3 regions of the Dermacoccus sp. PE3 genome follow, and region 1 is predicted to be linked to each of the others. Evidence: predicted binding sites of a transcription regulator. Region 1 holds the regulator's gene; each other region holds the start of a gene.
What was found. Region 1 encodes HrcA, which represses chaperone genes, less so after heat shock. Its sites were predicted from a motif close to TTNGCACTCGNNNNNNNCGAGTGCNAA; they were not measured.
Positions count from the first base shown of each region.

Region 2: groES (co-chaperone GroES) is a predicted target of HrcA. The motif match lies at 1,910-1,936, and genes of this name have one in related genera.
Region 3: groL (chaperonin GroEL) is a predicted target of HrcA. The motif match lies at 1,666-1,692, and genes of this name have one in related genera.

Region 1 covers NZ_LDCM01000003.1:423,701-426,975, reverse strand. Annotated here, with positions in the region: gene dnaJ (molecular chaperone DnaJ) at 1-936, opposite strand, end outside; gene hrcA (heat-inducible transcriptional repressor HrcA) at 982-2,007, opposite strand; gene AA983_RS09870 (response regulator transcription factor) at 2,193-2,495, shown strand; gene AA983_RS09865 (DUF3097 domain-containing protein) at 2,573-3,275, shown strand, end outside.
Region 2 covers NZ_LDCM01000003.1:44,086-47,360, reverse strand. Annotated here, with positions in the region: gene groL (chaperonin GroEL) at 1-1,287, opposite strand, end outside; gene groES (co-chaperone GroES) at 1,432-1,725, opposite strand; gene AA983_RS08095 (THUMP-like domain-containing protein) at 2,013-3,275, shown strand, end outside.
Region 3 covers NZ_LDCM01000004.1:109,454-112,728, forward strand. Annotated here, with positions in the region: gene groL (chaperonin GroEL) at 1-1,510, opposite strand, end outside; gene AA983_RS10880 (DUF3263 domain-containing protein) at 1,755-2,033, opposite strand; gene AA983_RS10885 (uracil-DNA glycosylase) at 2,236-2,910, shown strand; gene AA983_RS10890 (SGNH/GDSL hydrolase family protein) at 2,907-3,275, shown strand, end outside.

The DNA.
Region 1 (3,275 bases):
GCCGAGGCCCTTGAGCGTGACGACGTCGCCCGGCTGGGTGCCGGCCTGGATGTCGATGTCGCGCGGGCCGTCGAGCGTCTCGAGCGGGAGGGACGCGCCGAGTGCCGCGGCCGACATCGGCAGTTCGAGCGAGCAGTGCAGGTCGTCACCCTGACGCTGGAACATGGGGTGCTTCGCGACGCGCACCTCGACGTAGAGGTCGCCGGCGGGGCCGCCGCCGTGGCCGACCTCGCCCTCGCCGCGCAGCTGGATGCGCGTGCCGGTGTCGACGCCCGCGGGCACCTTGATGCTGATGGTGCGGGTGTCGCGCTTGCGGCCGTTGCCGTCACACTCGAAGCAGGGGCTGTCAATGATGTCGCCGTAGCCGTCACACGCCGTGCACGGACGCGAGGTGAGCACCTGGCCGAGGAAGCTGCGCTGCACCTGCTGGGTCTGACCGGCACCACCACACACGTCACACGTGTGCTTGCCGGTGCCGGGGCGCGAGCCATCGCCGTGGCACGTCGTGCAGACGACGGCCGTGTCGAACGTCAGGTCGACCTCGCCGCCGAAGACGGCGTCGGACAGCTCAATGTCGAGCGGCAGTAGCGCGTCCTGGCCGTGTTGCACGCGGCTGCGCGGGCCACCGGAGGCGCCCGCCGCGCCGCCGGTGAAGAACGCGTCCATGATGTCGCTGAAGCTGAAACCGGCGCCGCCGAAGCCGGCACCCGCACCGCCGCCGGGCGCGTACGGGTCGACGCCCTGGTCGTAGGAGGCCTTCTTCTCGGGGTCGCCGAGCACCGCGTAGGCCTGACCGACGCGCTTGAACTGATCCGCCGCCTCGTCGGACGGGTTGACGTCCGGGTGGAGCTTGCGCGCCATCTTGCGGTAGGCGCGCTTGATCTCCTCGCTTGAGGCATCGCGGGAGAGGCCGAGTTCGGCGTAGTAGTCGTTCACGAACGTCCTTGTCGTCAGCGGGTGGAAAGGGATGTGTGCGGGGCGTCAGCTCTCGATGAGCTGTGAGACGTAGCGGGCCACGGCCCGCACGTTCGCCATCGTCTGGGGGTAGTCCATGCGGGTGGGGCCGAGCACGCCGAGGGCCGCCACGGCATCGGGGCCGTAGGAGGTGGTGACGAGCGACGTCGAGTGCAGGCCCTCGTGGGGATTCTCCGCGCCGATGCGGACCGTCACCTGGTCGTGGGCTTCGGCATCCTCGGCGAGGTTGCTCATGAGGCGCAGGATGACGATGTGCTCCTCGAGTGCGTCGAGCACCGGCTGCACGTGCAGCCCGTCTGTTCCGGCGCGCGCGAGGTTGGCCGTACCGGCGAGCACGACACGCTCCTCACGTTCCTCGCCGAACACGGCGGTGATCGTCTCGACGACGGCGTCGACGTCAGCGCGCCGCTCGGGCTCGAACGCTTCGCGCAGCAACGACAGGCCGCGGGCCGCCTCCGCGAGAAGAAGGCCGTCGGTCTCGGCGTTGAGTCGCCCGCGCAGCCGTGCGACGAAGTCGTCACTCTCGGCCACGGGGTGGGCGAACTCGACGGTGCGCTGTTCAATGCGGCCCGAGTCGAGGATGACGACGAGCATGGCGCGGGTCGGCGTCATCGCGAGGCACTCGATGTGACGCACCCGCGAGCGCCGCAGCGACGGGTACTGCATGACGGCGGCCTGCTGGGTGAGCGAAGCGAGCAGACGCGCGGTGCGCTCGACGATGTCGTCGAGGTCGATGCTCTCCGCGAGGAAGGCCTGGATGGCGCGGCGCTGGCTCGGCGTGAGCGGACGCACCTGAGAGAGGCGGTCGACGAAGACGCGGTAGCCGGCATCGGTCGGAACACGCCCGGCGGAGGTGTGCGGCGCGGCGATGAGGCCCTCGTCCTCGAGAGCCGCCATGTCGTTGCGGATCGTGGCCGCCGAGACACCGAGCTGGTGACGTTCGAGGAGGGCCTTGGAGCCGACCGGCTCGGACGTGGAGACATAGTCCTGCACGATCGCGCGCAACACTTCGAGACGGCGCTCGTTGCTCATGCCTTCACACCTCCTTTGACCTCCTCCAAGGTTGGCACTCACGGGTATCGAGTGCCAAATCTTTCCGGGCGTGTTCGCTCAGGGCGTGGCGGCCGCGGCCGGCCGGAATGTCGGGTTTTCCCCACCGTCAGGAGACCTGCAGGCAGGATGGTTGTGCCCCCGTGCCTCTCCATAGCGTCGAAGAGATGAGCACTCCAGACGTCACAGCCCCTGTCCCCACGAACGCCGCCGGCTCGGCGACGGACCGCGAGTTCCGCTGGTCCCCACGCCGTGCACTGCGCGACAGCGTCTACCTGTTCGCAGGCTGGTGGATCCACCTGCTCATCGCCGAGGGTCTGACGAACCGAGGCATCGCGAAGCGCCTCGTCGTCACGGAGGGCGCCGTGGAGAAGCACGTGCAACGCATCTTCACCAAGCTCGATCTGCACACCGACGGCGACGAGCACCGTCGAGTGGCGGCGGTGCTCACCTTCCTCCGCTCGTCCTGACCGTGGGCGGCGCCGCTTCTGCGCCCGCCCAGCGCGCCTCCGCCCGTGCCGCGTCGGGCTTGCCTACCCTGACTGCCATGAACGACCGCTACGGCTCCGACGTCCTCTCCGGTGACTGGCGCGCGCCCAAGCGCGGCCGCTCGCGTGAGGTGCCGGCCGAGCGCGACGTTGTTGTCGAGGACGCCCAGAGCGGTTACGTGGGTGCCGTCGTTCGCGTCGAGAAGTCGGGTGGAACCCACGTCGTCTTCCTCGAGGATCGCTTCGGCAAGACCCGCGGCTTCGCCCTCGGGGGTGGCTTCCTCGTTGACGGTGAACCCGTCATCCTCACTCCCCCGCGTCCCGCAGACGCTGCCGCACTCGCCGAGCGCAAGGTGCAGGCCGGACGCACGGCGTCGGGTTCGGTCGCCGTCCCGAACGCCAAGGCGCGCGTGGCCCTCGGTTCGCGCATCTTCGTCGAGGGCCGTCACGACGCCGAACTCGTCGAGAAGGTCTGGGGTGACGACCTGCGCATCGAGGGCGTCGTCGTCGAGTACCTCGAGGGCGTCGACGACCTCGCCGCCGTCATCCGCGACTTCCGCCCCGAGAAGGGGCGCCGTCTCGGCATCCTCGTCGACCACCTCGTGCCCGGCACGAAGGAGGCCCGCATCGTCGCCGAGGCCCAGGCACTTCCGCAGGCCCGCGATCACGTGCTCATCGTCGGTCACCCCTACGTCGACGTGTGGCAGTCGGTGCGCCCCGAGCGCCTCGGGTGGTCCAAGTGGCCGACGATCCCCAAGGGTC
Region 2 (3,275 bases), 380 kb from region 1:
GAGCTGGAGGGAGTCGAGCGCGGAGGCGGCGTGGATGACGGCGGAGCCACCACCGGCGACGATGCCTTCCTCGATGGCCGCGCGCGTGGCCGCGATGGCGTCCTCGATGCGGTGCTTCTTCTCCTTCATCTCGACCTCGGTGTGGGCACCGACGCCGATGACGCAGACGCCGCCGGCGAGCTTCGCAAGGCGCTCCTGGAGCTTCTCGCGGTCCCAGTCGGAGTCCGTGCGCTCGATCTCGGCCTTGAGCTCCTTGACGCGGCCCTCGACTGCATCGCCCTGGCCGGCGCCGTCGATGATCGTCGTGGAGTCCTTCGTCACCTGGATGCGGCGAGCCTGGCCGAGGACGTCGAGGTCGGCGGCCTCGAGCTTGAGGCCGACCTCCTCGGCGATGACCTGGCCGCCGGTGAGGATGGCGATGTCCTGCAGCATGGCCTTGCGGCGGTCACCGAAGCCGGGGGCCTTGACGGCGACGACGTTGAACGTGCCGCGGATCTTGTTGACGACGAGCGTCGAGAGGGCTTCGCCCTCGATGTCCTCGGCGATGATGAGCAGCGGCTTGCCGGACTGGACGACCTTCTCGAGGACGGGCAGGAGGTCCTGCACGTTCGAGATCTTGCCCTGGTTGATGAGGATGTAGGCGTCCTCGAGGACGGCCTCCATGCGCTCGGGGTCGGTGACGAAGTACGGCGAGAGGTAGCCCTTGTCGAACTGCATGCCCTCGGTGTACTCGAGCTTCGTCTCGGCGGTGGAGGACTCCTCGACCGTGATGACGCCGTCCTTGCCGACCTTGTCGAACGCCTCACCGATGAGGCCACCGATGGTGGCGTCCTGGGCGGAGAGCGAAGCGACCTTGGCGTAGTCGTCCTTGCCGTCGACCGGGCGCGCGTTGGCGAGCAGCTGGTCGTTGATGGCGGTGACGGCCTTGTCGATACCGCGCTTCAGACCGGCCGGGGCCGCGCCGGCGGCAACGTTGCGCAGGCCTTCCTTGACGAGGGCCTGGGCGAGAACCGTGGCGGTCGTCGTGCCGTCACCGGCGACGTCGTTCGTCTTGGTGGCGACCTCCTTGGCGAGCTGCGCGCCGAGGTTCTCGTACGGGTCTTCGAGCTCGACCTCACGGGCGATGGTGACACCGTCGTTCGTGATGGTGGGGGCGCCCCAGGACTTGTCGATGACGACGTTGCGGCCCTTCGGGCCGAGGGTCACCTTGACGGCGTTGGCGAGCGCGTCGACACCGCGCTCGAGCGACTTACGCGCGTCGTCGTTGAATTCGAGGGTCTTGGCCATGATTCAACCTCTCTGGTTGATGCCGCGCGAGGCGGCGTGGAACGGGAGCCTGCTGCGTGAGTTCACGCGCGGCTGGAGGGAGCGCAATGCCCCGGCGGGCCGACGTGGGCCACGGCCGGGGCATGCGCGCACGGAGTGGGATCGTCAGGCGACGACGGCGAGCACGTCGCGGGCGGAGAGGATGAGGAACTCCTCACCACCGAACTTGACCTCGGTGCCGCCGTACTTCGAGTAGATGACCTTGTCGCCCACGGCGACGTCGACCGGAACGCGGTTGCCGTTGTCGTCCACGCGACCCGGGCCCACGGCGATGACCTCGCCCTCCTGGGGCTTCTCCTTGGCGGTGTCCGGGATGACGAGGCCGGACGCGGTGGTCTGCTCGGCCTCGACGGACTTGACGACGATGCGGTCTTCCAGCGGCTTGATGTTCACCGACACGGTGGCACCTTCCTTGTTGCGACGGTCCGCTCGCGCGGACGTGACGGATGCTTGTCCACCCCTGCCCACGCCACGTGGCGTGGCATGACAGCGCGCAGTGCCGCCTCGCCGTCGCGGGGGTCGAGGTGACGTGCTCGCTGGCACTTACCCAGGGGTGAGTGCTAACTCCGAATTTATTGCTCGGTTAGCACTCGGTCAAGCCGAGTGCCAGGTGGAGGGTCGGCGTTCGCTCAGGGCGCACAGGCGGGGCGGCTCTTGGTTGGAAGTTCGCCTGAAAGAATGAGCCCATGGATGCCGCCGCCGCGCACGCTCTCATGTCCGACGAGGGTCGTGAACTGCTCGCATCGCTGCCGCCCTACGACGAGAAGAACGCCGTCGCGCTCACCTCCCGATTGCGGGATCGGGGCTACTCCCCCGAACTCGTCGCCGCGGCGCTGACGCAGAGCCGATTGCGGGCGAAGGCCGTCATGAAGTTCGGCGCGAATGCCGAGCGGATGTTCTTCACCCCGGACGCCCTCGAGCAGGCCACTCGCTCGGCCGTGGCGGCTCTGCACGCCGAGCGTCTGCGGTCGTCCGGCGCCTCACGCGTGGTCGACGGCGGGTGTGGCATCGGCGCGGACGCCGTCGGTTTTGCTCGTGCCGGCCTCGACGTCATTGCCGTGGAAGCCGACCCGACGACGGCCGAACTCGCTCGCCACAACCTGGCGCCCTACCCCGCCTCACGCGTGGAGACGGGGTTGCTCGAAGACCTCGCACCCGAACTCCGCCGGGAAGCCCCGGACGCCGCGTGGTGGTTCGACCCTGCCCGGCGCATCCCGGGCGTTGCCGACATCCACGGCCGAACCAAGCGAACCTTCTCCCTGGCCGCGCTCTCGCCCGACTGGGAACTCGTCCAGCAACTCGCCGCTGATGCCCCGGCTGCCGGCGCCAAACTCTCCCCCGGCTTCGCGCACGGCGACATCCCGCCCGACTGCGAGGCGGAGTTCGTCTCGTACGCCGGCGACCTCGTCGAAGCGACGCTTTGGTGGGGCCAGGCCGTTCGCGACGAAGGCACGACGGCGACGATCGTGCGGCCGACCGACAAGCGCGCCGACGGTTCCGCCAACGCAGACAGCAGCGGCGACAGCGTCGAGCTTCGCCACGTCACGAGGCCCGACGCTGCCGACGCCTCGGGGGCCCTCGCGCGTCGCGCCGACCTCGGCGCCTTCTTCTACGAGGCCGACAAAGCGTTGACGCGTAGCGGTCTCGTCGGCGCGTTGCTCAACGCCGTCGACGGGCGCGAGTTCACGGCCGGGTACGGGTACGTCACCGCCGACGCGCTCACCGACATCGGTCTTCTCGGTCGCGCATACCGGGTGCTCGACGCCGTTCCGCTGCACGTCAAAACACTCCGCTCCTACCTGCGCACGCACGACGTCGGACGCCTCACGATCAAGAAGCGCGACGTCGACCTCGACGCCGACGCCCTGCGTCGCCAACTGAAGCTCAAGGGCTCCCGGGCCATGACAGTCGTGCTCGTCAACCTCGACGGCGAGCGTGCTGCCCTCGTC
Region 3 (3,275 bases), on a different contig from region 1:
CCAGAGCCGAACGCGTCACCTTGGCGGGGTCGATGATGCCCGAGGAGATCATGTCGACGTACTCGCCCGTGGCGGCGTTGAGACCGTGGCCCGGCGTCAGACCGCGCACCTTCTCGACGATGACGCCCGGCTCGAGACCCGCGTTGAGCGAGATCTGCTTGAGCGGAGCCTCAGCGGCGACGCGCACGATGTTCGCACCCGTGGCCTCGTCACCCTCGAGACCGGCGAAGGCCGACTCGGCGTCCTTCGTGGCCTGGATGAGCGCGACGCCACCACCGGCGACGATGCCCTCCTCGACGGCGGCCTTCGCGTTGCGAACGGCGTCCTCGATGCGGTGCTTGCGCTCCTTGAGCTCAACCTCCGTCGCGGCACCGGCCTTGATGACGGCGACGCCACCGGCCAGCTTCGCGAGGCGCTCCTGGAGCTTCTCGCGGTCGTAGTCGGAGTCGGAGTTCTCGATCTCGGCGCGGATCTGAGCAACACGGCCCTTGATCTGCTCGTCGTCGCCGGCGCCCTCGACGATCGTCGTCTCGTCCTTCGTGACGACGACCTTGCGGGCGCGGCCGAGCATGTCGAGCTCGGTGGTCTCGAGCTTGAGGCCGACCTCCTCGGAGATGACCTGGCCGCCCGTGAGGATGGCGATGTCGCCGAGCATGGCCTTGCGGCGGTCACCGAAGCCCGGAGCCTTGACGGCCACGGCCTTGAACGTGCCGCGGATCTTGTTGACCACGAGCGTCGACAGGGCCTCGCCCTCGACGTCCTCGGCGATGATCATGAGGGGCTTGCCCGACTGCATGACCTTCTCGAGAACCGGCAGCAGGTCCTTGATGTTCGAGATCTTCGAGTTGACGACGAGGATGTACGGGTCGTCGAGGACGGCCTCCATACGCTCGGTGTCGGTGACGAAGTAACCCGAGATGTAGCCCTTGTCGAAGCGCATACCCTCGGTGAGCTCGAGGTCGAGGCCGAACGTGTTCGACTCCTCGACGGTGATGACGCCTTCCTTGCCGACCTTGTCCATGGCCTCGGCGATGAGCTCACCGATCTGCGGGTCAGCGGCGGAGATGGACGCGGTAGCAGCGATCTGCTCCTTCGTCTCGATCTCCTTGGCGTGGTCGAGCAGCTGCTTGCTCACGGCGTCGACGGCCTGCTGGATGCCGCGCTTGAGCGCCATCGGGTTGGCGCCGGCCGCAACGTTGCGCAGGCCCTCCTTCACCATGGCCTGCGCGAGGACGGTGGCCGTCGTCGTGCCGTCACCGGCGACGTCGTCGGTCTTCTTGGCGACCTCCTTGACGAGCTCCGCGCCGATCTTCTCGTACGGGTCGTCGAGCTCGATCTCCTTGGCGATGGAGACACCGTCGTTGGTGATCGTGGGTGCGCCCCACTTCTTCTCGAGGACGACGTTGCGGCCCTTGGGGCCGAGCGTCACCTTCACCGCGTCGGCAAGGGTGTTCATGCCGCGCTCGAGGCCGCGACGGGCCTCCTCGTCGAAAGCAATGGTCTTGGCCATGTGCGTGGCTCCTCCACGTGACGTACGTAGTGACCGCACCAGCGCCCGCGACGGACGAGCCCGATCGTTCGCGCGGTCATGTCGCGCGAGCCCCGAACCCTCACTCATGCAGTCAGGTCTTTGTCACTCTCATGTTCAGAGTGCTAAGGCCATGATTAGCACTCGCCCCCTGCGAGTGCAAACGGCGACGGGGCTGCGACCGCCGTGTTCGCTCACAGCGGCAGACGCAGGTCGGGGTGGGCGCTCAGCTCGTGCGACGGCGTGAGGCGCGACGGCGCTGGATGCGCTTGACGAGCAGAGGGTCGGCCGCAAGCGCCTCGGCCGTGTCGGCGAGGGCGTTGAGTTGCTGGTAGTACTGCGTCGCGCTCATGCCGAAGCGCTCCTTGATGGCGGCTTCCTTGGCGCCGGGCAGCTTCCACCACTCGCGCTCGAAGGCGAGCATGGCGCGGTCTCGTTCACTCAGCCCGGGCGCCTCGTCGTCACCGGGGACGCGGGCACCTGCAGGGGTCTCGATGACGGGCATGCGACCAGGGTAGATCGTCGCCTCCTGCCCGCCCGAACACCAGGGCCAGGACAAAGGCGCGTGGATGGCGGGTTTGGCTGAAGATGACGCCGACGTCGCGCGCATCTTCACCCAAACCGACCATCCACGTGCAAGACGCTCGAGCCTCCGGCCCGTTCGGAGCACGCCGCGCGGTGAATCGACTCGCGATAGATTTGGCGGCATGCCGCAGCCGTATGACGAACTCGTACATCCCAGCTGGGTGGAACCCCTCGCGCCGGTCGCCGACCACATCGCCGCTGCCGGGCAGTTCCTGCGCGACGAAGTGGCCGCCGGGCGCGGGTACCTGCCGGCGGGCGAGAACGTCCTGCGAGCGTTCACCCAGCCGTTCGAGGACGTGCGCGTCCTCATCGTCGGCCAGGACCCGTACCCGACGCCGGGGCACCCGATCGGGCTCAGCTTCGCCGTCGATGCGCACGTCCGCCCGATCCCGCGCAGCCTGCAGAACATCTACGCGGAACTCAAGGACGACCTCGGCATCGAGCCGCCGGAACACGGTGACCTGAGCGCGTGGACCGACCAGGGCGTGCTGCTGCTCAACCGCTGCCTCACCGTTCAGCCCGGCAAGCCCGCAAGCCACCGCGGTCACGGCTGGGAGAACGTCACGGCGCAGGCCATCACGGCGCTCGTCGAGCGCAAGCAGCCCCTCGTCGCCATTCTCTGGGGTCGCGACGCCCGCTCACTCGCCCCGCACCTCGGCGACACCCCGACCGTCGAATCCGCGCATCCCTCACCGCTTTCCGCGCGCAGCGGCTTCTTCGGCAGCAAGCCCTTCAGCCGCACGAACGAGCTCTTGGAGCAGCTCGAAACCCACACGATCGATTGGCGTATTGCATGACGAACGACCTCCCCGCGCCCGGGGCTCAGGCATCCGAACAGACGCACCACGGTCTGCTCTGGCACCGGTACGTCGCCATCGGTGACTCCTTCACCGAGGGCATGAGCGACCACGACCCCCGCGAGGACGACGCCTACCTCGGGTGGGCTGATCGCCTCGCCGTCGACATCGCGATGCAGCAGGAGGAGCGGGGCGCGAAGCTCGAGTACGCCAACCTCGCGGTGCGCGGCAGACTACTCGCGGACGTCATCGGCCCCCAGCTCGACGCGGCCCTCGCGATGAAGCCCGACCTCGTGAGCATGGTGGGTGGCGGCAACGACATCATGCGCCCGTCGGTCAACCTCGACGATCTCGCGGCCGGCATC